DNA from 3 places in the Sinorhizobium chiapasense genome. Region 3 is predicted to be linked to each of the others. Evidence: riboswitches for the same ligand, from Rfam matches in the RefSeq annotation. Region 3 holds a riboswitch; each other region holds the start of a gene.
What was found. Region 3 has a riboswitch for cobalamin ahead of RB548_RS22100 (ABC transporter substrate-binding protein). Riboswitches for the same ligand answer to the same signal wherever they lie in the genome.
Positions count from the first base shown of each region.

Region 1: linked by a shared signal. The riboswitch ahead of RB548_RS09515 (DUF1636 family protein) and the one ahead of RB548_RS22100 (ABC transporter substrate-binding protein) in region 3 are both predicted to bind cobalamin.
Region 2: linked by a shared signal. The riboswitch ahead of bluB (5,6-dimethylbenzimidazole synthase) and the one ahead of RB548_RS22100 (ABC transporter substrate-binding protein) in region 3 are both predicted to bind cobalamin.

Region 1 is NZ_CP133148.1:1,985,018-1,992,911, forward strand. It holds gene RB548_RS09500 (FecCD family ABC transporter permease) at 1-597, opposite strand, end outside; gene RB548_RS09505 (ABC transporter substrate-binding protein) at 1,080-2,030, opposite strand; gene RB548_RS09510 (ABC transporter ATP-binding protein) at 2,027-2,887, opposite strand; gene RB548_RS09515 (DUF1636 family protein) at 2,907-3,317, opposite strand; cobalamin riboswitch at 3,426-3,638, opposite strand; gene RB548_RS09520 (LysR family transcriptional regulator) at 3,810-4,691, opposite strand; gene RB548_RS09525 (polysaccharide deacetylase family protein) at 4,840-5,736, shown strand; gene RB548_RS09530 (SLC13 family permease) at 5,894-7,672, opposite strand.
Region 2 is NZ_CP133148.1:1,755,665-1,763,558, reverse strand. It holds gene RB548_RS08445 (NAD+ synthase) at 1-45, shown strand, start outside; gene RB548_RS08440 (TolB family protein) at 48-872, shown strand; gene RB548_RS08435 (ankyrin repeat domain-containing protein) at 1,225-2,964, shown strand; gene RB548_RS08430 (phytanoyl-CoA dioxygenase family protein) at 3,039-4,232, shown strand; gene RB548_RS08425 (SDR family oxidoreductase) at 4,308-5,129, shown strand; cobalamin riboswitch at 5,207-5,419, shown strand; gene bluB (5,6-dimethylbenzimidazole synthase) at 5,464-6,162, shown strand; gene RB548_RS08415 (DUF2865 domain-containing protein) at 6,245-7,414, opposite strand; gene RB548_RS08410 (acyl-homoserine-lactone synthase) at 7,561-7,894, opposite strand, start outside.
Region 3 is NZ_CP133150.1:129,328-137,221, forward strand. It holds gene aztD (zinc metallochaperone AztD) at 1-119, opposite strand, end outside; gene RB548_RS22070 (CobW family GTP-binding protein) at 161-1,150, opposite strand; gene aztA (zinc ABC transporter ATP-binding protein AztA) at 1,302-2,105, shown strand; gene aztB (zinc ABC transporter permease AztB) at 2,077-2,964, shown strand; gene aztC (zinc ABC transporter substrate-binding protein AztC) at 2,984-3,994, shown strand; gene RB548_RS22090 (CobW family GTP-binding protein) at 4,076-5,200, shown strand; gene RB548_RS22095 (hypothetical protein) at 5,197-5,484, shown strand; cobalamin riboswitch at 5,622-5,853, shown strand; gene RB548_RS22100 (ABC transporter substrate-binding protein) at 6,033-7,064, shown strand; gene RB548_RS22105 (FecCD family ABC transporter permease) at 7,139-7,894, shown strand, end outside.

The DNA.
Region 1 (7,894 bases), on a different replicon from region 3:
GAGATGCGGCCATTGCGCGAGGCCGAGGCCGCCGAGCATCCAGAAGATCACCGTGTGCACGGCGCGCGGATCGCCGAGGAAGATCAGGAGGTTGCCGGCCGCCGTCAGCGTGAAGGCGACCGCGACGCCGGAAAGCACGAGGCGATCGGCGCCGGTGCCGAGCACGCGGGTGACGAGCGCCACCAGCGCGGTGGCGCCGAGCGCGCCGGCGAAGGCAAAGAGCGGCACCGTCGCGAGACCGAGGAGAAGACCGGTGTGGAGCAACGCGACGATCGCGCCGAGCGCCCCGCCCGCCGAGACGCCCAGGAGATGCGGATCGGCAAGCGGGTTGCGCGTCACCGATTGCAGCACCGCGCCGGTCACCGCAAGCCCGGCACCGACGATCCCGGCGAGCGCCACGCGCGGCAGGCGCACGTCCCAGACGATGCTTTCGCGGCCGGCCGACCACAGGACCTCGACACTGCCCGGCGCGACCTTGGCGACAATGATCGACCAGACGGTCGCGACCGGGATAGGCGCCGAACCGAGCGAGACGCCGGCGGTGACGGTGAGGCAAAGCAGAAGCAGTGCCGCGAGGATGAAAAGTGCGGTTTTCACGTCGGGTTGAAGCTTTCGGGTTTTCTCGGGGTCGAGGGACGGATGCCCAATCATAAAATTGATGAAAATCATATGGTTGTACTAATTCATTCTATGTCATCGTCAGCCGCCGCTTGTGGCCCTCATCAAGTGAGTTGCTTTGTTGATGCGTGGCAAAAAGATCAACTCCGTCATCCCTGTGCTTGTCACAGGAATCCAGCCGCGCCGCGTCGGCGGCGCGGGAGACTCCGCCGGCCCGATTGAGGGTTAGATTCGGGTTGCTCCGCAAGCCCTCCGACAGCCATCTCCTCCGCGGCGTCCAACCACTCAAGGCGCGTCATTCACGGCGCGACGCGCCGTGGCTGGATCCCTGTGACAAGCACAGGAATGAGGTTCTGGTGGGAACCATCATCTGCCAGCGCCGTGAAGCCGAACATTTCGACAGCCGAGATGCGGACGCGCCATCTCCCTTACGCGATGCTTCTTCACACGCCCCGGCCCACTCACATCGCCTCGGCGTGAAAACTCCTCGCCAGCCGCCTGATCGTCTCGATGTTGCGCGGGCCCGGCGTCGCCTCGACATATTCTAGCACGACGAAGCGGTCGTCCTTCACCGCGTCCACGTTCCTGAAGGCCGGATTGCTCTTCATGAAGGCGATCTTCTGGTCTGCGGTCACCTCGCCGTAGTTGACGATGACGACCACTTCCGGGTTGCGGTCGATCACCGGCTCCCAGGAGATTTCCGTCCAGCTCTTCTCGACATCGTCCACGATGTTGACGCCGCCCGCCGCTTCGATCATCGCGGTCGGAATGCCGTAGCGCCCGGAGGTGAAGGGCTTTTCCTCGCCGGAGTCGTAGACGAAGACGCGCACTGGCCGCCGCTCGGCTCCCTTGATCCTGGCAGTGATCTCGGCGAGCTCATTGCGATAGCCCTGAACCAGCGCCTCGGCCCTCTCCTCGACCCCGAAGATGCGGCCGAGGTTCAGGAGGTCGACGAACATGTCTTCCATCGTCGGTTTGCCCTTCGCCATGATGTGGATGCAGCTCTCGGTCAGCTCATAGACCTTGATGCCGAGGGGCATCAGCGTTTCCGGAGTCACCTCGCCGCCGACCTTCATGCCGTAGTTCCAGCCGGCGAAGTAGAAATCCGCATCGGCATTCAGCAGCACTTCCTTCGTCGGATATTTTTCCGCGAGTTCGGGCAGTTGCTTGACGCCCTCGCGCAGCCGCTCGTCCAGCGTCTTCCAGCCGGAAACGCCGGTGTAGCCGACCATGCGATCCTGCAGCTTCAAGGCCAGCATCATCTCGGTGAGATTGACGTCGTTGGAAATCGCCCGCTTAGGCGCGGCATCGAAGGTGACCTCGCGGTTGCAGCTCTTGACGGTGACGGGATGGGCGAGCGCCGGCACGGCGGCAAGGACGAGCGCGCCGGCGGCAAGAAGAAGTCTGTTCATTGGATTACTCCTGTGGAACGGGACGGTCGCGCGACGGGCATTGCGTCGGACCGCGAGAGCGTGAAGGAAAAGCGGGAAACCTGGCCCGCAGCATCGCCATGCGCGGTGGCATGGACGCCGAAGGCGGCCGAGAGCGCCGAAGGCTTCAGCACCGTCTCCGGCGGGCCGAAGGCGGCAAGCCGCCCCTCGGTCAGGATCGCGACTTCGGTCGCGAACTCGGCCGCGAGATTGATGTCGTGCAGCGTCGTGACGATCGTCAGCTTCAGCGTCTGCAGGAGATCGAGGATTTCGAGCTGGTGGCGGATGTCGAGGTGGTTGGTTGGCTCGTCGAGGATGATGATCTTCGGTTCCTGGGCAAGCGCCCGGGCAATCAGCACCCGCTGCTTCTCGCCGCCCGAAAGCGTGGCGAACTGGCGGCGCGCCAGATGGGCAAGGTCGAGATGCTCGAGCGCATGCGCCACCCGCTCGCGGTCGCGATCGCTCCAGCCGCTGATCCCCTCGCGACGCGGGATCCGCCCCATCATCACCACGTCGCGGACGCTGAAGGGAAAATCGCCCGGCATTTCCTGCAGGACGACCGCAATCGTCCTTGCCGCCTCGCGCGCACTCATCGCCCAGAGGTTCACGCCGTCGATCTCGATACGGCCGGCGATCGGCTCGACCGCCCGATAGAGGCAGCGCAACAGCGAGGTCTTGCCGGCACCGTTCGGGCCGATGATCGCGAGCCGGCTGCCCGGCGCGATGGAAAAACCGATATCGCGGACGAGCCGGAGGCCGACGCGCGGCCCCCACACCAGTCCTTCGACGCGCAGGCTGGCGCCCGCGCCCCGCTGCAAGCTACTGAATTTGTCGCTCATGAAAATGCCCTCCCCGCGCTCACTGCAGCAGCCCCGCGGTGTCCTCGGAAACGAGGAGCGCCGCCGGAACGCGCGCAAGGCCCTTGCCGTTGGCGCTGAACGCCGCAGCAGGGAAAGCGTCAAACACCTCGCCCCCGGCGCAGGCGGCGGCGAAGCTGACAAGATCGTCGATGTCTTCCTCCGGCGAGATGTCGCCGAAGAGATAGGTCGCCTTGCCGGTCGCTTGGAAGGCTATCGTGCAGGGCCGCGTGCAGGCGGTCATCGCGACCGTGCCGGCGATCGAGAAATCCCGGTCGAGCGGCCCGCCGAGCGCTGAAACGCTGCGGTTCAACTGCGCGAGCAGCTCGGCGCCGGGCCGGCATGGGCCTCCGGTGAAGCGGCAATCGGTGCAGAGCGTTATCTTGTGCTGTCGGAAGTCTGATTTCGCCATGGCTTGTCTCCGCCGGGCTGGGCCGGAGAGAAAATGGCGAAGATGCAAGGAGACGGTTGCCCGCCGAGCAGAAGCCAGTTCTTTTCCATCGGAACACCCCGTCCGTTGTGGTTGATCGGTTCGATGGCAGGTCTCCTGGCTCGCGGGTCGCCGCGCATTCACGTCTTCCCGGCCTTTTGCCAGTGACATGGTGTGAATGCGCTTTCCGCTCACAGTTGCGGGGGCAGCCACGGTTTCGGCCCCTCCTGGGTCGTCCTCACCGTGTTCCCTTTTCAGCCGCTTCCGGATCACGAAAGCAGCACCATCGCGCCCTTGGTGACATGAATCGCGGCGCGAGGCAACCAGCGGATGAAGGGAGAAAGGAGATATCAACACGGGTGGGTGTCTCGTTGAGCGGTGCGTTCTGTTACGAAATAACATTACATTACGCAAGACAGAAACGTCGTCGCGAGCTGGCTCCCGCCAATGCGAAGGCAGCAAGGAGCGAACACCTCAGGCCGAAAACAGGTTCTCCGCTATGAAATCCACGAAGACCCGGAGTTTCGGCGACAGGTAGCGGCTGGAGGGCCAGAGGATCCGGAACGGGCCGGAATGTTCGACGTGGTCGTCGAGCACGCTGACGAGCGTGCCTTCGCGGAGCTGGCGGCGGATGCCGACATCCGGCAGGCAGGCGATGCCGAGCCCCTGCTCGGCCATGTAGATTAGCGGCTCGATGGTGTTGACGACCGCCGTCGTCGGCAACTCGATGTCCCTCTCCACGCCCCTGAGCGGCCAGCGCTCGAACTTGCCACTGGTCGCGTAGCGGTGCTGCAGGCAGGCGTGGGATTTCAAGTCTTCCGGAGTTCGCGGCACGCCTCTCACTGCAAAATAGTCGGGCGAGCCGACGAGCATGAGGCGGAAGGTGCCGAGCGAGCGGATCATCAGCCGCGAGTCGCTGACCTCGCCGGCGCGTACCACGGCGTCGAAGCCTTCGCCGATGACGTCGACGATGCGGTCGCTGAAGTCGAGGTCGAGCTCGATCTCGGGATAGGCACGCATGAAGGCCGAGAGCGCCGGCATCGTCAGCATGCCGATGAGCGGCATGCTGACGCGCAGCTTGCCGCGCGGCGCGCCCTGCGTCTCAGCGATTTCGTGCTCCGCCGCTTCGACCTCCAAAAAGATGCGCCGGCAGCGTTCGAGAAAAAGCGCCCCCTCCGCTGTCAGCGTGATCGAGCGGGTCGAGCGATGGAAAAGCCGCACGCCGAGCCGTTCCTCCAGCCGCGCCACCGCCTTACCAATTGCCGACGACGATACGCCCAGGTGCCGCCCGGCGAGCGTGAAGCTGCGGTTGTCCGCTGCCTGGACGAAAGCGTTGAGCGATCCGAGACTGTCCATCTGCCAAACTCAATTCCGGACATTTGGTCCGATGTCCTCGGAATTATAGCGCATTTTTCCGCGACATCGAGTGGCCTACCCTCAACGAACGCGGCAGATCGCCTCTTCACTGATCCGACCGCCCATGATTTCACTGAAGGAGAAAGCCATGTCCCCGGTTTCAGCGGCACCACAGCACCACGACCGTTTCGATTATTCCGCCATCATCGATCGTCCACCGCTAAGCTGGCCGGGCGGCGCAAGGGTTGCGGTCTGGGTCGTGCCCAATGTCGAGCACTTCCTGTTCGACCGGCCCTCGAGTTCCATCACGCAGCTGACCGCCGGCTTCGTGCCCGACGTGCTGAACTATTCGTGGCGCGATTTCGGCGCCCGCGTCGGCATCTGGCGGCTGATGGAGGTCATGGACAAATACCGGGTGAAGGGCACCGTTGCCCTCAACTCCGACGTCTGCGAGCACTATCCGCGCATCATCGAGGCCGGCAAGGCGCTCGGCTGGGAGTGGATGGGCCACGGCACCAACAATTCCACGATGATCAACGGCCAGCCGGAGGAAGAGGAACGCCAGATCGTCAGAACCGTGATCGAGACGATCGAGCGTAGCACCGGAAGGAAGCCGCGTGGCTGGCTAAGCCCGGGCCTCACGGAGTCGCATCGCTCGCTCGACCTGCTCGCCGAAGCCGGCATCGAATATGTCGCCAACTGGGTCAACGACGAGCAGCCCTATCCAATGCGGGTGAAGAATGGCTCGATACTGTCGCTGCCCTACTCGGTCGAGATCAATGACTTTGCCGCATTTCTCGAACAGGGCCAGAGCGGCGAGGCCTTTGCCCAAACGATCCGCGACCAGTTCGACGTGCTTTACGAGGACGGCGCGCAGACGGGGCGCGTGATGGCGATCTGCCTTCATCCGTTCCTGATCGGCCATCCTCACCGCAGCAAGCATTTCGCGAGCGCGCTGGCCCACATCACTTCGCGCCGCGAGGTGTGGCTGGCAACCGGCGGCGAAATCGCCGACTGGTACAAGAGGAACTATTTGAAGAACTGACCCCGCCGGCTCCTGCGCAATTCCGGACGGAACCCGCGACATGCCTTTCCTGGAATTAGAGCAATTCCAGGAAGGGTGTGTAACGGTTTTCCGTCCGGAATTGCGTAATTTCAAAGAGTTAGATCATTTCACTGTTTCAAAGAAACAATGAAATGATCTAGTGCAGCGGCCAGACCCACATCAGCATCGGCACGGCGACGAGCACGATGACGAGGGAAAGCGGCAGGCCGAGGCGCGGGTAGTCGCTGAAGCGATAGCCGCCCGGCCCCATGACCAGCGTGTTGCACTGGTGGCCGATCGGGGTAAGGAAATCCGAGCCCGCGCCGATCGCCACGGCCATCAGGAAGGCATCCGGCTTGTAGCCGAGCGCCGCGGCGAAGCTGACGGCGATCGGCGCCATGACGAGCACGGTAGCGGCATTGTTCAGAAACGGCGTGACGCCCATTGCAGCGATGAGGATCAGCGCAAGCGCGCCTGAAGGCGGCAGATCGGCCGCAATGCCGCTAAGCCAGCCTGCAATGAGATCCGAGCCGCCGGTGGTGCGCAGCGTGTCGCTGACAGGAATGAGGGCCGCCAGCATGACGAGGATCGGTCCGTCGACGGCGCGGTAGAGGTCGCGTAGCGGAATGACTCGGAAGACGACCATCGCCAGCGCCGCCGCGAAGAACGCGACCGGCACCGGTACAACGCCGACCGCCGTCGCGCCCATTGCGGCCGCCAGCACGAGAAGCGGCACTGTCGCACGGCGGATGGTCCCGAGCAGGATTTCCCGCTGGGCAAGCGGCAGGCAGCCGAAATCCTGCAGGAAGGGCGACAGGTCTCGCCGCATCCCCTGCAGCACGACGATGTCGCCGGCCTGCAGCCGGATGCTGCCGAGGCGCTGCTTCAGCCGCTCGCCCTGCCGGCTGACGGCAAGCAGGTTGATGTTGTGATTGTTGAAGAGCGCAAGCCGTTGCGCCGACATGCCGATCAGCGGCGAGCCGCTGGCGATCACCGCCTCGACCGCCTCGAGATCGGCCGGTGCCTTGCCGTTGCCGGATGCCGGCAAGCGGTCGCCGGAAATCCTGAGCTTCGCCTGGGAGACGATACGGTCGAGCGCTGCCGGCCCGCCTTCGAGCAGCAGGATATCGTCGGCCTCGATGATGGCGTCCGGCAGCGGCGCCAGATGCGTGCCGCGGCGGAAGATGGCGAGCACGACGGCGCCGCCATCGCCGAGCTTGACGAGGTTGCCGAGCGGCTTGCCGATCATCGGCGAACCGGCCGCGACGACCGCCTCGGACGTATAGTCGGTAATCTCGATCGCCTCGTTGACGGACACCTGCTGGCTCTTGCGCTCCGGCACCAGACGATAGGCGAAAAGCAGAAACACCGCGCCTACCAGCGCCAGCGACGCGCCGACCGGCGTAAAATCGAACATGCTGAAACTTTCGCCGGTCAGGTCCTGCCGCATCCGCGACACGACGACATTGGGCGAGGTGCCGACCTGGGTCATGAGCCCGCCGATCAGCGAGCCGAAGGCCATCGGCATCAGGAAGACCGAGGGCTGGACACCCGACCGCCGGGCGAACTGGAAGGCGACCGGGATCATGATCGCCAGCGCCCCGATGTTCTTGATGAAGGCGGAAAGCACCGTGACGGTGACGACCAGAAGCGCAAGCTGCGCCCTGACCGAGGTCAGGTCCGGCAGGTAACGCTGGATCGCCGCGTCGACGACGCCGGAACGGGCGACACCGGCGCTGACGATCAGCGCGCTGCCGACGATGATGACGATATCATTACTGAAGCCGTCGAAGGCGTGGTCGAAAGGCACGATGCCGACCGCGATAGACAGCATCAGCGCCGAACAGGCGACGATGTCGTAGCGGAAACGGTCCCAGATGAAGAAGGCCATCATGGTGCCGATGACGAGTAACGAAAGCCACTGTTCGGCGGTCATGAGCAGCACCTGAAGCAACGCGGGTCGGACGAGAGCGTCTACTGCATATTTCCTCGAATCGGAACCGATTGAAGGAATAAAATCACGCAGCGGCGAGTCAGATCCACTACATCGTCCGAAGCGCCCATCGGATGCAACGGGGATAGCGACAGATTCGCGTCGCAGCGCCGTGCATCACCAGAAACTCAACCGAAACTCGTTGGTTCCTTTGATCGTTGTTGA
Region 2 (7,894 bases), on a different replicon from region 3:
GACCGGCGCTATCCGATTACCAATCGCTTCCGTGACAGGGGGTAGTGATGCGCAGCTCGGTGGAGATCTTCGACATCGGCAGCGGCGAGACGCGCATCGTCTGGCAGACGGAGCGTCTGATCGAGGCGCCCAACTGGTCGCCGGATGGGCGCCATCTGGTCATCAACGGCGACGGCCGGCTTTATCGTCTTGCGCTCGACGGTTCCGAACCGGTTGAGATCGACACCGGCTTTGCCCGCCAGTGCAACAACGACCACGGCATTTCCCCGGATGGCCGAGTGCTCGTCATCAGCGACAAGAGCGAATTCGGCAAGTCCGCGATCTACGTCCTGCCGATCGGGGGTGGAGTGCCCCGTTTGGTGACGCCGAATCTGCCGTCCTACTGGCACGGCTGGTCGCCGGACGGGCGGACGCTTGCTTATTGCGGTATCCGCGATCAGGTCTTCGACATCTACACGATCCCCGCCGAAGGCGGCGAGGAGCGCCGCCTGACCCACGGCGAAGGGCGCAATGACGGGCCGGACTGGTCGCCGGACGGACATTGGATCTATTTCAATTCGAGCCGCACCGGCCCCATGCAGATCTGGCGGATTCGCCCCGACGGAAGCGACGTGCAACGCATTACCGACAGCCCTTATGGCGACTGGTTTCCGCACCCGTCGCCCGATGGCCGGCACCTGCTGGTGCTCTCTTACGATGGCGACGTCTTCGATCACCCGCGCGACCTCGACGTCAGGCTTCGCCTTATGGACCCGGAGGGCGGCAATGCGCGCGTGCTGTTCGAGCTCTTCGGCGGGCAGGGGACGATGAATGTCCCGAACTGGTCGCCGACGGGCGAGGCATTTGCATTCGTGCGATATCAGCCGGAGTAATTGCGTCGCGTGGGCGACGTATCGGGGATGCTGGACAGGGCAGTGCACGCATGATAGCGGTTGCCTTGTTCGCAGGGCGCATCCGATCCGCGGGAAGGGCGAAGCCCACCTGTCTACCTACGCAAAGTTGCCACACCTCTTTTCAGTCTGTGGGCGCGGATACCGGACGTGAATGAAAGGAGGTCTTTCATGATCACCCGCGATCTTTCCGCGAACGCCAATCTCGAAACCATCCCGTAAGCAGGCGAAGGCCCTTCTGAAGGCGCTCAAGGCGGGCGATCCCGCTGCTTTTGCGCGAGCGAAGCCGTATTTCAACAATCCCGCCGCTATCGGCCTGCAGGAAGTGCAACTCGTGCTCGCCCGGGAGTTCGGCTTTTCAAGCTGGACCAGAATGAAGTCCCATATCGAAAGCGGCCGGGCGGGCGAGGCATCGCGGGAGCAGATTGCCAATCGCTTTCTCTCGCTTGCGACGGTTTCCTATTTTGCCGATGTCCCTGCGGATCCAAAGCGCTTCGCACAGGCTTTGGACCTGCTCGAGGCGCATCCCGAGATCGCCGGGGAAAGTATTCATGTCGCCTCGGCGCTCGGCGATGCGCAGGCAATAGACGAATGGATCGTCCGAGACCCGAGACTGGTCGAGGCGAGGGGCGGCCCCTTCGATTGGGAACCCTTGCTCTATGCCGCTTATGCCCGTGTTCCCGGCCGCTCGACATTGGCGGCGGGCCGCCGGCTGATTGCGCGCGGCGCAAACTCCAACGCGTTCTGGCTCGACGGAGGCCAATATCGTTTCACCGCGTTGACGGGGGTCTTTGGTGAGGGCGAGGCCGGTAAGGAGCGTCAGCCGGAGCATCCGGATTGCCTCGCCTTTGCCCAGCTTCTCCTCGATGCCGGCGCCGACCCGAATGACAGTCAGGCGCTCTACAACCGGATGTTCGAACCGGACAATTCCTGCCTCGAAATGCTGTTGCAATATGCCTTGCATTCCAACCATCGCAACAATTGGCTCGTGCGTGAGGATGGCCGCCTCGTCGAAAACAGCAAGACTGTATTCGACTATCAGCTTGCCTGGGCGCTTCAAAGGAGGATGCCGGAACGCGTTCGCCTCCTAATGCAGCATGGAGCGGATGTGAACCGCGCGGTCGGCGGGCGGAGCCCGTACCAGTGGGCAAAGCTCGGCGGTGACGATACGCTTGCGGATTACCTCACCAACCATGGCGCACGCCGCGTCGAACTCTCGGACGTGGATCGCCTGGTCCGCGCCATTGGCGACGAGCATGGCGAGACGGCAAGCGCACTGGTCGATGCCGATCCGGGTCTGGTCGCCCGGGTTGAAGCAGCGCACCCGGCTTTGATGCATGAAGCGGCGGGAGAAGACCGACGGGCACAGGTACGACTGGTGCTGGCGCTTGGTTTCGACGTCAACCGCATCACCTCGCGCACGCCGCTGCATGAGGCCGCGTTGCACGGCCATATCGACATGGCGAGATTATTGATCGAAGAGGGCGCTGATCCGACGATCCGCGATCCCTACCACCATGCGCCGGCGATCGGCTGGGCGCAGTATAATGGCAAGGACGAGATGGTCCGATTCCTGACCGAGCAACCGCTGGACCTGTTTGCGGCCATTGTCTTCGGCGGGCTCGACCGCATCGCATCGTTGCTCGATGAGCGGCCGGAGCAACTCGATGTCGCCTTTGGCGATTTTCGCGGTCGCGGCAAGCCCGACACGCAGTACGATTGGATGACGCCACTCGCTTTTGCTGTCGTCAACGGTCGCAGGGACGTGGCCGAGTTTCTGGTCCAGAATGGCGCAAACGTGAAGCTCCGCGGTCCGGGTGGGCGCTCCATCCGCGAACTCGCGCGCGAGACGGGAGACAGCGATCTCATTCAGTTCGTGAGCGAGGCAGCATCGGCACAGCACCGAACATGGGCCGATCGCGAATCGACACCGCCGGCCGGTCCCGGCGGTGTTACGCATTTCAGCATCAGCTGCGATTCGGGGAATTTTGCAGTGGCCCGGCAGATTGTAGCGTGTGATCACCTCGACCGCGAAAACGCGGCGGCTTCAGGCGTCTTGACGACGACACTGTAGCACTTTGAATTGCTGCATGTTTCTATCCTCAAGTCGGCTACGATTTAAGGAAGCATGCAGTAGGAGGAGACCCGATGAAGACCGGCAATACGGCGAGGAGGCGCGTCGAATGCGTATGGCTGACGGAGGAATCCTGCAGCATCGAGGCTTTCCGCGCCGAGGTCGAGCGCCGCACCAATCCGGCCGACTATCCGCATGCGGCCGATTGCCAGAAGAACGTCCTGATCTACGACAGCGCCAGCCTTGTTGCCGATTGCAGGACGGATGACGGCCGGCGCGCGGCTCTGGCGGAGATTTGCGAGGTTCTTGCCGAAGGACCGGGCGTTGCCGTCTTCAAGCGCGCCTTCGCCGACGCGAGCGTTATAGACGAGGCAAGCCGCATCTTCGACGAGATCATCGAGGAGCAACACCGCACCAACAGTGGCGGCGGCGACCATTTCGCCAAGCCCGGCGCCAACGACCGCATCTGGAATTCACTGGAGAAGCATTGTCTGCGCTCTCCTGATAATTTCGCGGCCTACTATGGCAACTCGGTTGTCGCGCTCGTCAGCGAATCCTGGCTCGGGCCGAATTACCAGATGACGGCACAGGTCAACCGCGTCAATCCGGGCGGAGCGGCGCAGTCGGCGCATCGGGACTACCACCTCGGCTTCCAGACGTCGGAGCTCATCGAGCAATATCCGGCACATGTGCACAAGCTCTCTCCCGTCCTGACGCTGCAAGGCGCCGTTGCCCATTGCGACATGCCGCTCGAAAGCGGGCCGACCTTGTTCCTGCCCTACAGCCAGAGCTATGTGCCCGGCTATCTCGCGCTGAAAAAGCCGGAGTTCAGAGCATACTTCGACGAGAACCACGTCCAGCTTCCGCTTGAAAAGGGCGATGCGGTGTTTTTCAATCCGGCGCTCTTCCATGCGGCCGGGACCAACCGCTCGGTGCACATCAAGCGTGTCGCCAATCTCCTCCAGGTCTCCTCCGCCTTCGGACGCGCGATGGAAACGGTCGATCGCGTGCGAATGTCCGCCGTCCTCTATCCGGTCCTGAGAGCCTTTGCTAAGGACGGAACGCTCTCGGCCGGCGAGATTGCCAACGCGATTGCTTCCTGCGCCGAAGGCTATTCGTTCCCGACCAATCTCGATCGCGACCCGCCGCTGGGCGGCCTGGCGCCGAAAACGCAGGCACAGCTGATGTATGAAGCGCTTGCATCGGATTCGGAGACGGAGACCTTCGTGGAGGCACTGGCCGCGCAAGCCGAGAAAAAGAGAAGCTGAGGAACGCAACCGAGCGATGTTCCCGACGCTTCGAGTGCGGGAACTTGGAAACGCAACAGTCCTAGGAGGAGATTCATGAGCACGGATTATGGCCGTCTCGACGGCAAGATTGCGATCGTTACCGGCGGCACGCAAGGGCTCGGTGCGACGATCGCCGCGCTTTTTGCCGAGCGCGGTGCAACCGGTATCGTCATCTGCGGGCGCAATGCTCCCAAAGGAACGGCAAAAGCAGCCGAGATCAGCAAGACGACCGGTACCAAGGTGGTCTACGTGGCGGCCGATCTCGAGCGGGTCGAGGATGCCCGCGAGGTTGTCGCGGCTTGCGACAGGGAGTTCGGTCGGGTGGACGCATTGGTCAATGCCGCTGCCATTACCGACCGTGGCACGATCCTCGACACCAAGCCGGAACTCTTCGACCGCATGTTTGCGGTCAACGTCCGCGCGCCCTTCTTCCTCATGCAGGAAACGGTGAAGGTGATGCGGCGCGAGAAGATCGAGGGCACAATCGTCAATATCGGGTCGATGTCGGCCAAGGCGGGCCAGCCCTTCATCGCCGCTTATTGTGCGTCGAAAGGCGCGCTGGAGACCCTGACCAAGAACACGGCCTACGCGCTTCTGCGCAACCGCATCCGTGTCAACGGCCTTAACATCGGCTGGATGGCATCGGAGGGAGAGGATCGCATCCAGCGCGAATTCCATGACGCACCCTCGGACTGGCTGGAGAAGGTTGCAGCGAACCAGCCTTTCGGCCGCCTTGTCGATCCGGTCGAGGTCGCGCGTGCCTGCGCCTATCTCTCCTCGGCGGAATCCGGCCTGATGACCGGTTCGGTGATCTGCTTCGACCAATCGATCTGGGGCGCCTACGACGGCTCTCCCCATCCGGCGGCGCCGCTCTGACGCAAACTCGACATGCGGCGCGAGGTCCCCGGGTAAGGCGAGCCGTTCGGCTCGGCTTGCCTTTCGCCGGCGGCTGTGCCCATATGCGGTCGTCAGGTGCCCGCCACGGCGGGAGAATCGGGAATCCGGTGCAAGCCCGGAACGTGCCCAACGCTGTGATGGGGACGGTCGCGCGAAGATAGGTCCTGAATTTTTCTCAGGATATTGCCACTGAATCTTGAAGTGATTTGGGAAGGCGGCGCGGCTGGATGATCCAGAGTCAGAAGACCGGCCTGGCAAGATAGACCGGCCCCGCGCGGACGGCGGGAGGTTGTGCATTGTTGGGGATCGAACGATGCTGCCTGACCTGAGCGGCTGCCTGACGGCGGCCGGAGCCTTTTCGCCGGACGAGCGTGCCGCCGTCTACCGCGCCATTGAAACACGCCGCGACGTACGCGACGAATTCCTTCCCGATCCGCTGCCGGACGAACTCATTGCCCGTCTGCTTGGTGCCGCCCACCAGGCGCCGTCGGTCGGTTTCATGCAGCCTTGGAATTTCGTGCTCGTCCGCCAGAAGGAGACGCGAGAGCAGGTCTGGAAGGCGTTCGTGCGCGCCAACAAGGAAGCCGCGCTGATGTTTTCCGGCGAGAGACAGGCGCAATACCGCTCGCTGAAACTTGAAGGCATTCGCAAGGCACCGCTCAGCATTTGCGTCACCTGCGATCGCACGCGCGGTGGAGCGGTGGTGCTCGGACGGACGCACAATCCGCAGATGGACGTCTATTCGACCGTGTGCGCGGTTCAGAACTTGTGGCTCGCCGCGCGCGCGGAAGGTGTCGGCGTCGGCTGGGTCAGTATTTTCCACGAGCCGGAGATCAAGTCGATCCTTGGCATACCTAACCACATCGAAATCATAGCGTGGCTTTGCCTCGGATTTGTCGACCGGCTCTATCAGCAGCCGGAACTCGCGGTTAAAGGATGGCGTCAGCGCCTGCCGCTCGAGGACCTTGTCTTCGAGGAAGCGTGGGGCACACCAAAACCGAACAGACCCTGAATTCAATACGATAAACGCAATATCTGAACCGCTTTGAGAGCATGGGGTGGCGGATTGGTCGGTCGAGTCGCCGCGGCACCGGTCAATTGCCCTGGATCGGCTGGTAACCCGGACCGAGCGGATTCTTCAGATCAATCGCGCTTTTCTCTTGCGGCAGGAATGTTGGGCCCACGACACGGACCTTACTGTTCGCCGGGTCGTAGGGCCTCTCCCGCACGGGCTTTGCTTGCGCTGATTCCGCAGCCGGCTGCCGGTCGCCATTGATCATGATGACAGACGGCTCGCTCCCGGCCGTCGCCTTGTCGGCATTTTGTGTAGCCGCTCCATTCGGAATCCGGCAGCCGCAGACCCCAGGCGCACCGACGCCACGCGCCCGGTAGGCAAATGCCGTTGGCAGCTCGGTATAAGGCCTTCCGGTCGAGGCGGAAACCATCTGGTCGGTCTCTTCCGTCTCGAGGACATGGTAATAGAGTTCCGTCTGCGCACCAGGGCAGCGTGCCTCGCAAAGCTCGGCATCACGGGCAAAGTCGGATGGCGTCGCATTTGACGAGATCGGGAAAAAGGCCCCGTCGCAGGTGCGCACGCACATTGTCCTAAGGCTGCCAATCGGTTCCTCGTGAAGCAGCGGAAAATCCTGCATGTCGCTGTCGTCACTCAGCAGCGGATAATCCTCGCCATCCGGCGGAAGATCCCTGAGGATGTTGCGATGGATCTCGGGTTCGTCGACTGCCGCGCTGGCGAACTCGTCCTGCTCCTCGATTGGATCCGGAGCGTCGCTGGCCTCGTCATGGCAGCCGTTCAATTCCAGCGCCGCGAGAATGCGCCGACGGGTGCCGCCGGTGTCGCCCGATATCAACGAGCGGCGATGCGCCTTGAGCCTTTGAAGGTTGACCTCCATGCTGGCGATGGTCTCATCGAGCGCCGCGCATGCATCGTCGTTGTCGCCACCAATGACGACGACGCTGCCGGTGCTGCATTCCATCCGGCGTCGCTCGTTCTTGGCCCGGCGGAGCTCGATGTTCTGGCGGGAGACGGCGCCCGTGAAATCGCGCAGATTGGCGGTCGGGCTCACGACCGCGGAAAGGTCAGTCAGGCGTGCATTCAGACGTTCGCAAACGGTCGAGGCCGACGCCACGTCAGGCATCGCCAACAGCATCGGAAGCAGGGCGACCGCCGCATGTTTCAAGTTCCAGGATACGACACTCCGGGACACTGGCTCTCGTCTCTTCCTGCAATCGCGCGCGAACGTCATTCAAGGATATCCGCGCCGCCAACTCCTGTTTCCCATATCATAAGACGCTGTCATAACAGCGCAACGTCAAGGGAGAGTTTGCGTTAACAAGCCAACCGCAGCAAGAGAGAAGAAGCCGGACCGCAACAGCGGTCCGGCGAAGCCGATCAGGCGGCCCGTGCTGTTTCGAGCGACATCGGGCGCTCGAGCACGGTGCCCTCGATCGCGGCGACCTGCTTCATCGTTTCGAGCAGTTCCCGCGTCACTTCCCACGCCACTGCCACGGCGTAGACGGAGCCGATGCGGTGCGGGTCGGCGATGCGTTCCCCGGGGCAACCCATCCGACGGAACATTCTTTCCAGGAAGACGTCGGTAACCGTGACGATGTGGCTGATGCCCGAGGCAAGGCCCAGTTCACCCACACCACACATGAGTTCCGCGGCCGCGACCGTTACCTGGTTCGATGCGCGATCCTGCGAAATGTCCGGATCGATGCAGAAC
Region 3 (7,894 bases):
ACGAAGAGGCGCCAGGCCTCGGCCGTTTCGTGATCGTCTGCCTTGGCGCCTTGCGTAGCAAACACGAGAGTCGCTGCCACTGCAGCCTTGAGTCGGTTACGGTTGAGAGACAGTCCCATCGGATCCTTCCTTTGTTATAAAACTTTGTCTTTGGCACGCGCTATTCGGCGGCTTGCCGCACAGCCCGGCACTTGAAGAAGCCGTCACTGATGATGTCCTTGGGAAGGTTCCGGCCGATGAAGACGAGACGCGTTACACGATCCTCACCATCCTTCCATGGGCGCTGGTGATCGCCTTCCAGCAGCATATGGACGGCCTGAACGACGAAGCGGTCGTCGTCTCCGACGAAGGAGATGATCCCCTTCATTCTAAGCATGTCCATGCCGAACGCCTGGACGGTTGTCTGCAGCCAATTCAGGAATTTGGCCGGATCCATCGGCTCGCGCTCGACCAGCGAGAAGCTCGTGACGTGGTCGTCGTGCTCATGCTGATGCTCTTCTTCCAGGAAGTTGGGCTCGACTTCGAGGATCTGTTCGAGATCGAAGGCCTTCCGGTTCAGCAGGCTGCCGATATCCACGTTGCAGCGCTGCGATTTTAGGATGCTCGCCGTTGGATTGATCCGGCGGATACGCTCCTCCACGGCCGCCAATTCGTCCGCGTTCACCAGATCGGTTTTGTTGAGGATGATGGTGTCTGCGAAGGCGAGCTGTTCCTGCGCCTCATGCGCCTGGTCGATCTCCCCGAGCAGATGTTTGGCATCCACGACGGTCACGATGGAATCGAGCCGGGTCTTCGACCGGACGTCCTCGTCAACAAAAAAGGTCTGCGCCACCGGAGCGGGATCAGCAAGCCCGGTGGTTTCGATCAGGATGCCGTCGAACCGGTCCCGGCGGCGCATCAGGCCCTCGATGATACGAATGAGATCGCCGCGCACGGTGCAGCAGATGCAGCCATTGTTCATCTCGAACACGTCCTCGTCGGATTCGACGATCAGGTCGTTGTCGATGCCGACCTCGCCGAACTCGTTGACGATCACCGCGAATTTCTTGCCGTGTGGCTCCGTCAGGATGCGGTTGAGAAGCGTCGTCTTCCCGGCGCCGAGATATCCGGTCAGCACTGTGACGAGTGTTGGTTCGCACTGCTTCGACATCGATTGGCCTCCTCAAGTTGACTGTTTTCGAACCGCCTGCCGCGTTTGTCATGGCCCACAGCAGGAACGGAGATAATGTTATTACGTAACATTTCGTTTGACGAACGTAATAACATTACCTATGCAGTCGCTGTCAATCCCCGAGGACGCGATGAGCGACATCTGCCTGGAATTCAAAAATCTCACACTCGGCTATCAGGGCCACGCGGCTATCCACCACCTAAGTGGCGTCGTTGAACGCGGCACCCTGACGGCGATCGTGGGCGCCAACGGCTCGGGCAAGTCGACGCTGATGAAGGGGATCGCCGGTATCCTGAGGCCGATCAGCGGTACCTGCGCCTCGCACTTCGGCCGTCTTGCTTATCTTCCACAGCTCTCAGAACTCGATCGTAGCTTTCCGGCCCGTGTGGCGGACCTGGTATCCCTCGGCTTCTGGCAGAGGCGCGGGCTGCTCGGGCGCCTGACTCGGAGCGACAGGTCCGCCCTGTCGGAATGCCTGGCCGCCGTCGGATTGAGCGGTTTCGAGGCCCGGCCGCTCGACAGCCTTTCAGGCGGACAGATGCAACGGGCGCTCTTTGCCCGCACTATGCTGCAGGATGCCGATCTCATCCTGCTGGACGAGCCCTTCAACGCCGTCGATGCCCGGACAATTTCCGACCTCGTCATACTGATCAAAGGCTGGGTTGCCGAAGGGCGGACGGTGCTGTGCGTGCTGCACGATCATGCGCTCGTACGTGAGCACATCCCGACCACAATATTGCTCGCACGGAAGCTGGTAGCTTGGGGAGCGACCGTGGACGTCCTGACGCCTGAGAATCTCCTGCGGGCAAGGGGATTTCAGGAAGCGTGGGATGAGAAGGCGGGTTGGTGCGATGAGCAATTGCCGGCTGCCGAACATACCCGTCACAGCGAGGCTTCGGCCTTGCATGAGAAGAAGGTCGCCGCCCGTGTTTGAATATCTTGTCGGCCCCTTCCTGCAATATGGCTTCATGCAGCGTGCGCTCTTCGGGGCCGTGGTCCTGTCGGTGAGCTGTGCGCCGGTCGGTGTCTTCCTGATGCTGCGGCGCATGAGTCTCACGGGGGACGCGATGTCGCACGCCATTCTTCCGGGTGCGGCGCTTGGCTTCCTGTTTTTCGGTCTCGAGATCATTCCGATGACGGCGGGCGGCCTTGCAGTTGGCCTTCTGGTCGCGCTCGGCTCCGGCGTCGTGTCGCGGTTCACGATCCAGAAGGAGGACGCCTCGATGGCCGCCTTCTACCTGATCTCGCTCGCCGTCGGCGTTCTGATTGTCTCCTGGCGCGGGTCGAGCGTCGATCTGATGCATGTCCTGTTCGGCTCTGTTTTGGCCCTCAACGATGCAGCATTGACCCTCATCGTTGCGATCGCTGCTTTCACTTATGTCGTTCTTCTTGTCTTCTGGCGCGCGCTCGTTGCCGAATGCATGGACCCACTTTTCCTTCGGTCGGTGAGCCGGATCGGCGGCCCGGTTCATCTCCTGTTCCTCGTGCTCGTCGTGCTCAATCTTGTCGGCGGGTTCCAGGCTCTTGGCACGCTGCTGTCGGTCGGCTTGATGATGCTGCCCGCGGTGGCGGCGCGCTTCTGGTCGAACAACGTTCGCAGCCTCTGCCTCATCGCAGTCGCCATGGCCGTCGCATCCTCGGTCGGCGGTCTCATTCTTTCCTACCATGCGTCGATGCCTTCCGGCCCGGCGATCATCTTCATCGCCGGAGCCTTCTACCTCTTCTCCGCACTGGTTGGCCGCCGCGGAGTGCTTTCAAGCCTCCTCGTCTCCGCTCGCCATAAAACAGCCTGATCAACAGAAGGAGATCTCCATGTTCAGGACCTTGCGCTTCGCAACCTATGCCAGCCTGCTGACGCTTGGTGGCCTCGCCTCGACCGCGTCCGCCGCCGAGTTGAAAGTCATTGCGAGTTTTTCCATCATCGCGGATTTCGCGAAGAACGTTGGGGGTGATCGGGTCGATTTCTCGACGCTGGTGCCGGTCGACGGCGACGCGCATGTCTACGAACCTCGACCGGCAGATGCCGCTTCGCTGGAGCAGGCGGATGTCATCCTTGTAAACGGCTTGGAGTTCGAAGGCTTCATGTCGCGGCTCATCGAGACGAGCCGCACCAAGGCGCCCGCTGTCGAGGTGAGCAAGGGTATCGAGCCGCTGAAGTCTGCCGAAGAGCATCACCATCACGAGGGTGAGAAGGGGGCCGAGGGTGAGCACGATCATGACCATGAGGCCGTGGACAAGGCAGAGGGCGACACTGGACATGAACATGACAACGACGACCACCACCATCATGGCGAGTTCGACCCGCACGCCTGGCAATCGATCCACAACGCCGAGATCTATGTGAAGAACATCGCCGACGCTTTCTGCACGGCCGACAAGGCCGGCTGCGCGACTTATACGGCGAATGCAGAAGCCTATCTTGCGAAGCTTGACGAATTGCAGAGCGAGGTGAAGGCGGCAATCGCATCCATTCCGGAAGGCAAACGCACGATCATCACCTCCCACGATGCCTTCGGCTATTTCGAGCGTGAATACGGCCTGAAGTTTATCGCACCGGAGGGCGTTTCGACCGAAGCGGAAGCATCCGCCGCCGATGTTGCCAAGCTCGTCGATCAGGTGAAAGAGGACAAGGCGTCGGCAATCTTCGTCGAGAACATCACCAATCCGCGCCTCGTCGAGCAAATCGCCAGGGAGACCGGTCTCAAGATTGGCGGGACGCTCTACTCCGACGCGCTTTCCGGCCCGGACGGTCCGGCATCCACCTACATCGACATGTTCCGGCACAACGTGAACACGATGAAGACCGCAATCCTCGGAAGCTGACTCCAGCCGAACCTGCCCGGCCACGGGCCGGGCAGGCTCTGTTCCAAATCCTGCAAACGAAGCGGATGTGATCGAGACATGATGGGTGGCCTGTTCAAGCGGCGCAAGGCGGTGCGTGGTATCGTGGAGGATGACATGAAGGGACTCTACGATCCCGTTCCCGTGACATTGCTGACGGGATTTCTCGGCTCCGGCAAGACCACGCTGCTCAACGACGTGCTTGCCGATCCCCGGATGGCGGGGACAACCGTCATCGTCAACGAGTTCGGTTCGGTCGCTATCGATCACAGCCTCGTGCGCACCGGATCCGAAACCTACTTCCAGACCACGACCGGCTGCATCTGCTGCACGGCGACCAGCGATATTCGCATCTCCCTCTACGAAATGCATGAGGCACGGATGCGAGGGGAGGTTCCCTCGGTTTCGCGCGTGGTCATCGAGACCACCGGACTCGCGGATCCGGCTCCCATCATCAACAGCCTTATTCCGGGCGGCGCGCCGGCCATGGGATTGCGGGACCATGTCGTCGCGCGTCATTTCTATCTCGCTGGCGTCGTCACGGTGTTCGACGTAATGAACGGTCGCGCAACCCTCGACAGTTTCCTCGAAGGCTGGAAGCAGCTTGCCTTTGCCGATCATGTCGTTCTGACGAAAACCGACCTTGCGGCTGGTCCGCATGATTGGGCTGCGGAGCTGAACGAACTCAATCCGGCGGCTTGCTACCATGATCGCCATGAGACTGGATTTGACCTCCACGCTCTGTTCGGCGATCGCACCTATTCCATTTCCGGCAAGGCCGAGGATGTACCGGGATGGCTCGCGATGGAGACGCTTACCCGACATCCGGCTCATGCGCATCACCCGAACCGGCATGGGGACGAGATCGAGGCAATCAGCCTGGTGCACGACGTAGCCTTGTCGCCGCAGTCCGTCGAAACCTTTCTCCACATCGTCACCAGCAATATCGACTCTGGGCTCCTGCGGCTGAAGGGCCTGTTCGCCCTGACCGACGATCCGGATCGGCCGCTGATCGCCCATGCGGTCCAGAACCGGCTCTATCCGCCTCAGCGCCTCGAAACATGGCCGGACGACGACCGGCGCAGCCGCGTCGTTCTCATCGGCCAGGACATGCCGGAGAAGTCGATCCGCGACCTTTTCGCGGTGCTGGCGCCGCGTTCGGCAAAGAAGTCGCGGAGGTCGGCATGAACGACGCTTTCGTCAATCCGCTGACGCGGGGCACCCCCGGCATTGTCGGCAAAACCCGGACGATCAAGGCCTGGGCACGCGAGGTGCTGAATCTGGCCGACGAGGCGGTCGTATCGGTGAATGAGCTTTCCTGCCATCTGCCGGGCTGCCCGCCGAAGGAAACGGTGATCCTGGTGATGCACCAGGCAGACACCATGCAGATCTCGATCCACAAGGCCATGAAGGACGTCGCGAAAGACGACATCGCGTATGCGTTCTCGGCTTCTGCAACGGGGCCGGTCTGAAAATTCGACCGCGACATTGCGGAGAACATATCGGCGCGGGTGATCAGCCTTGAGGATAAGACGTTTGATGGGACCGTCGGTTGATCACGAGCGACGACAGGGCGTCGCAGTCTACTTGACGGAGCGAATGCCTCTCCGTTATCTGGATGGGACGGTTCCCCTACCCAGGAGGTGGAGGGGATTAATAGGGAACACGGTGCGGAAGACCCCAGGAGGGACCAAGACCGTGGCTGCCCCCGCAACTGTAAGCGGATTGCCGTCCATCCTAGTGGCGCCGACGCGCCATGCCACTGTGCGAGCCGCACGGGAAGGCAGATGGACCGGCAGATATCCGCGAGCCAGGAGACCTGCCGTCAGATATCGATCCATCGTCACGGGCGGGGATGCCCGGAACAGGAGCCTTGAATGAAGATCACAAGCGCCTCGCGGCGCAGACCGACGCCGCCTTTCCCGTATCCTGACGACTGTTCGATCTCGCGGACGGCCTGACGCCTTCCGATCGTCACGCCGCCTTGCGCGGTTTTCCAATCCGTATTCGGGGATAGTACATGACATCTTTTCTCAAGCCGTCGTTGCGTGCGGTTTTCCTCTTCGCAGCGCTCGCGCCAGTTGCCCTCGCCGGTAAGGCGCAGGCAGCCGAGACCAACTATCCGCTGACGCTCGAAAACTGCGGCCGTAAGGTCACTTTCCAGAAGGCGCCGACAAAGACCGTCTCCATCGGCCAGAGCAGCACCGAAATCCTTTATCTGCTCGGCCTCGCCGACAGGGTCGTCGGCACCGCGCTCTGGGTCGGTCCAGTGCTGAGGGGCTACGAGGAGGTCAACGCCAAAATCGACCGGCTTGCCGACAACGACCCGAGCTTCGAGAGCGTGCTCGCCAAGAAGCCCGACATCGTCGCCGTGCAGTTCCAGTGGCAGATCGGGCCGGAAGGCGTGGTCGCCAAACCGGAGCAGCTCGAGGAACTCGGCATCCCGGTCTACACCTCGCCGTCCGACTGCGTGGGCAAGGAAAACTCCGCCGCCAGCGACGGCGCGCGCCACCAGGGCTTCACGATGGACCGCGTCTACCAGGAGATCCGCGAACTGGCTCAGATCTACGATGTGCAGGATAAGGGCGACGAGGTCGTGGCGACCCTGAAGAAGCGTGAAGAAGCCGCCCGGGCGAAGGCTGCTTCCGCGAACGGCAAGCTCTCGGCCGTGTTCTGGTTTTCGAGCGCCGCCGATGCCGATCCTTACGTCGCCGGAAAGAATGGTGCGCCGGGCTACATCATGTCGGCGCTCGGCATCGACAACATCATCAAGACGGACGACGAATGGCCGACGGTTGGTTGGGAAACCATCGCCAAGGCGGACCCGACGGTGATCGTCGCCGGGTCCATGGAGCGCCGTCGCTATCCGCTCGACAGTCTGGAAGCCAAACTCGAATTCCTGAAGGCCGATTCGGTCGCCAGCCTGATGTCGGCCGTCAAGAACGGCTATGTCTTCGACATGGATGCGCAGGCGATGAACCCGACGATCCGCACGGTCGACGGCATCGAAGCGCTGGCTGACGCGATCGCCGAAGCCGGGCTCGCCAAGTGAGCCGGACATCGACATCGCTCGGACGGACGGGCGCGGCTTTTGCCGCGCTCGCCATTCTTCTGATCGCGCTCTGGATGGGAGCGGCCATCGGTGAGACGGCTATTCCGCTTAAGACCGTGGCGCAGACTGTTGCGAACAGGTTGTGGAATGCCGGCTATCCGCTCGAGCCGATCGACGAAGGCATCATCTGGAGCTATCGCCTCAGTCGCGCGGTCGTCGCCGCGTCTTGTGGGGCGGCGCTGGCGCTCTCCGGCGCCGTTCTGCAATCGCTGCTGCGCAATCCGTTGGCCGATCCATATATCCTAGGTATCTCCGCCGGCGCCTCGACCGGTGCCGTCAGCGTCGCGATCCTCGGCGTCGGTGCCGGCATGCTCACCCTGCCGCTCGGCGCCTTCTTCGGTGCGATCGTCGCATTCGTGCTGGTCAGCGTGCTGGCGGTGAGGGCGGGGCGGGGCACGGCAGCGATCATCCTTGCTGGCGTCGCGGGGTCGCAGCTCTTCAACGCGCTCACCTCCTTCATCGTCACCAAGGCCGCGACCGCGGAGCAGGCGCGCGGCATCATGTTCTGGCTGCTAGGAAATCTTTCAGGCGTACGTTGGCCGGACGCCTGGCTGGCCGTTCCGGCATCAGTCGTCGGCTTGGCAGTCTGCCTTTGGCATTCGCGGGCTCTCGACGCCTTTACCTTCGGTTCGGAGTCGGCCGCCTCGCTCGGTATTTTGGTTCGCCGCACCTACGTCGTGCTCGTCGGCGTTTCCGCCATGATGACCGCGGTGATGGTGTCCATCGTCGGCTCCATCGGCTTCGTCGGGCTCGTCATTCCCCATGCCGCC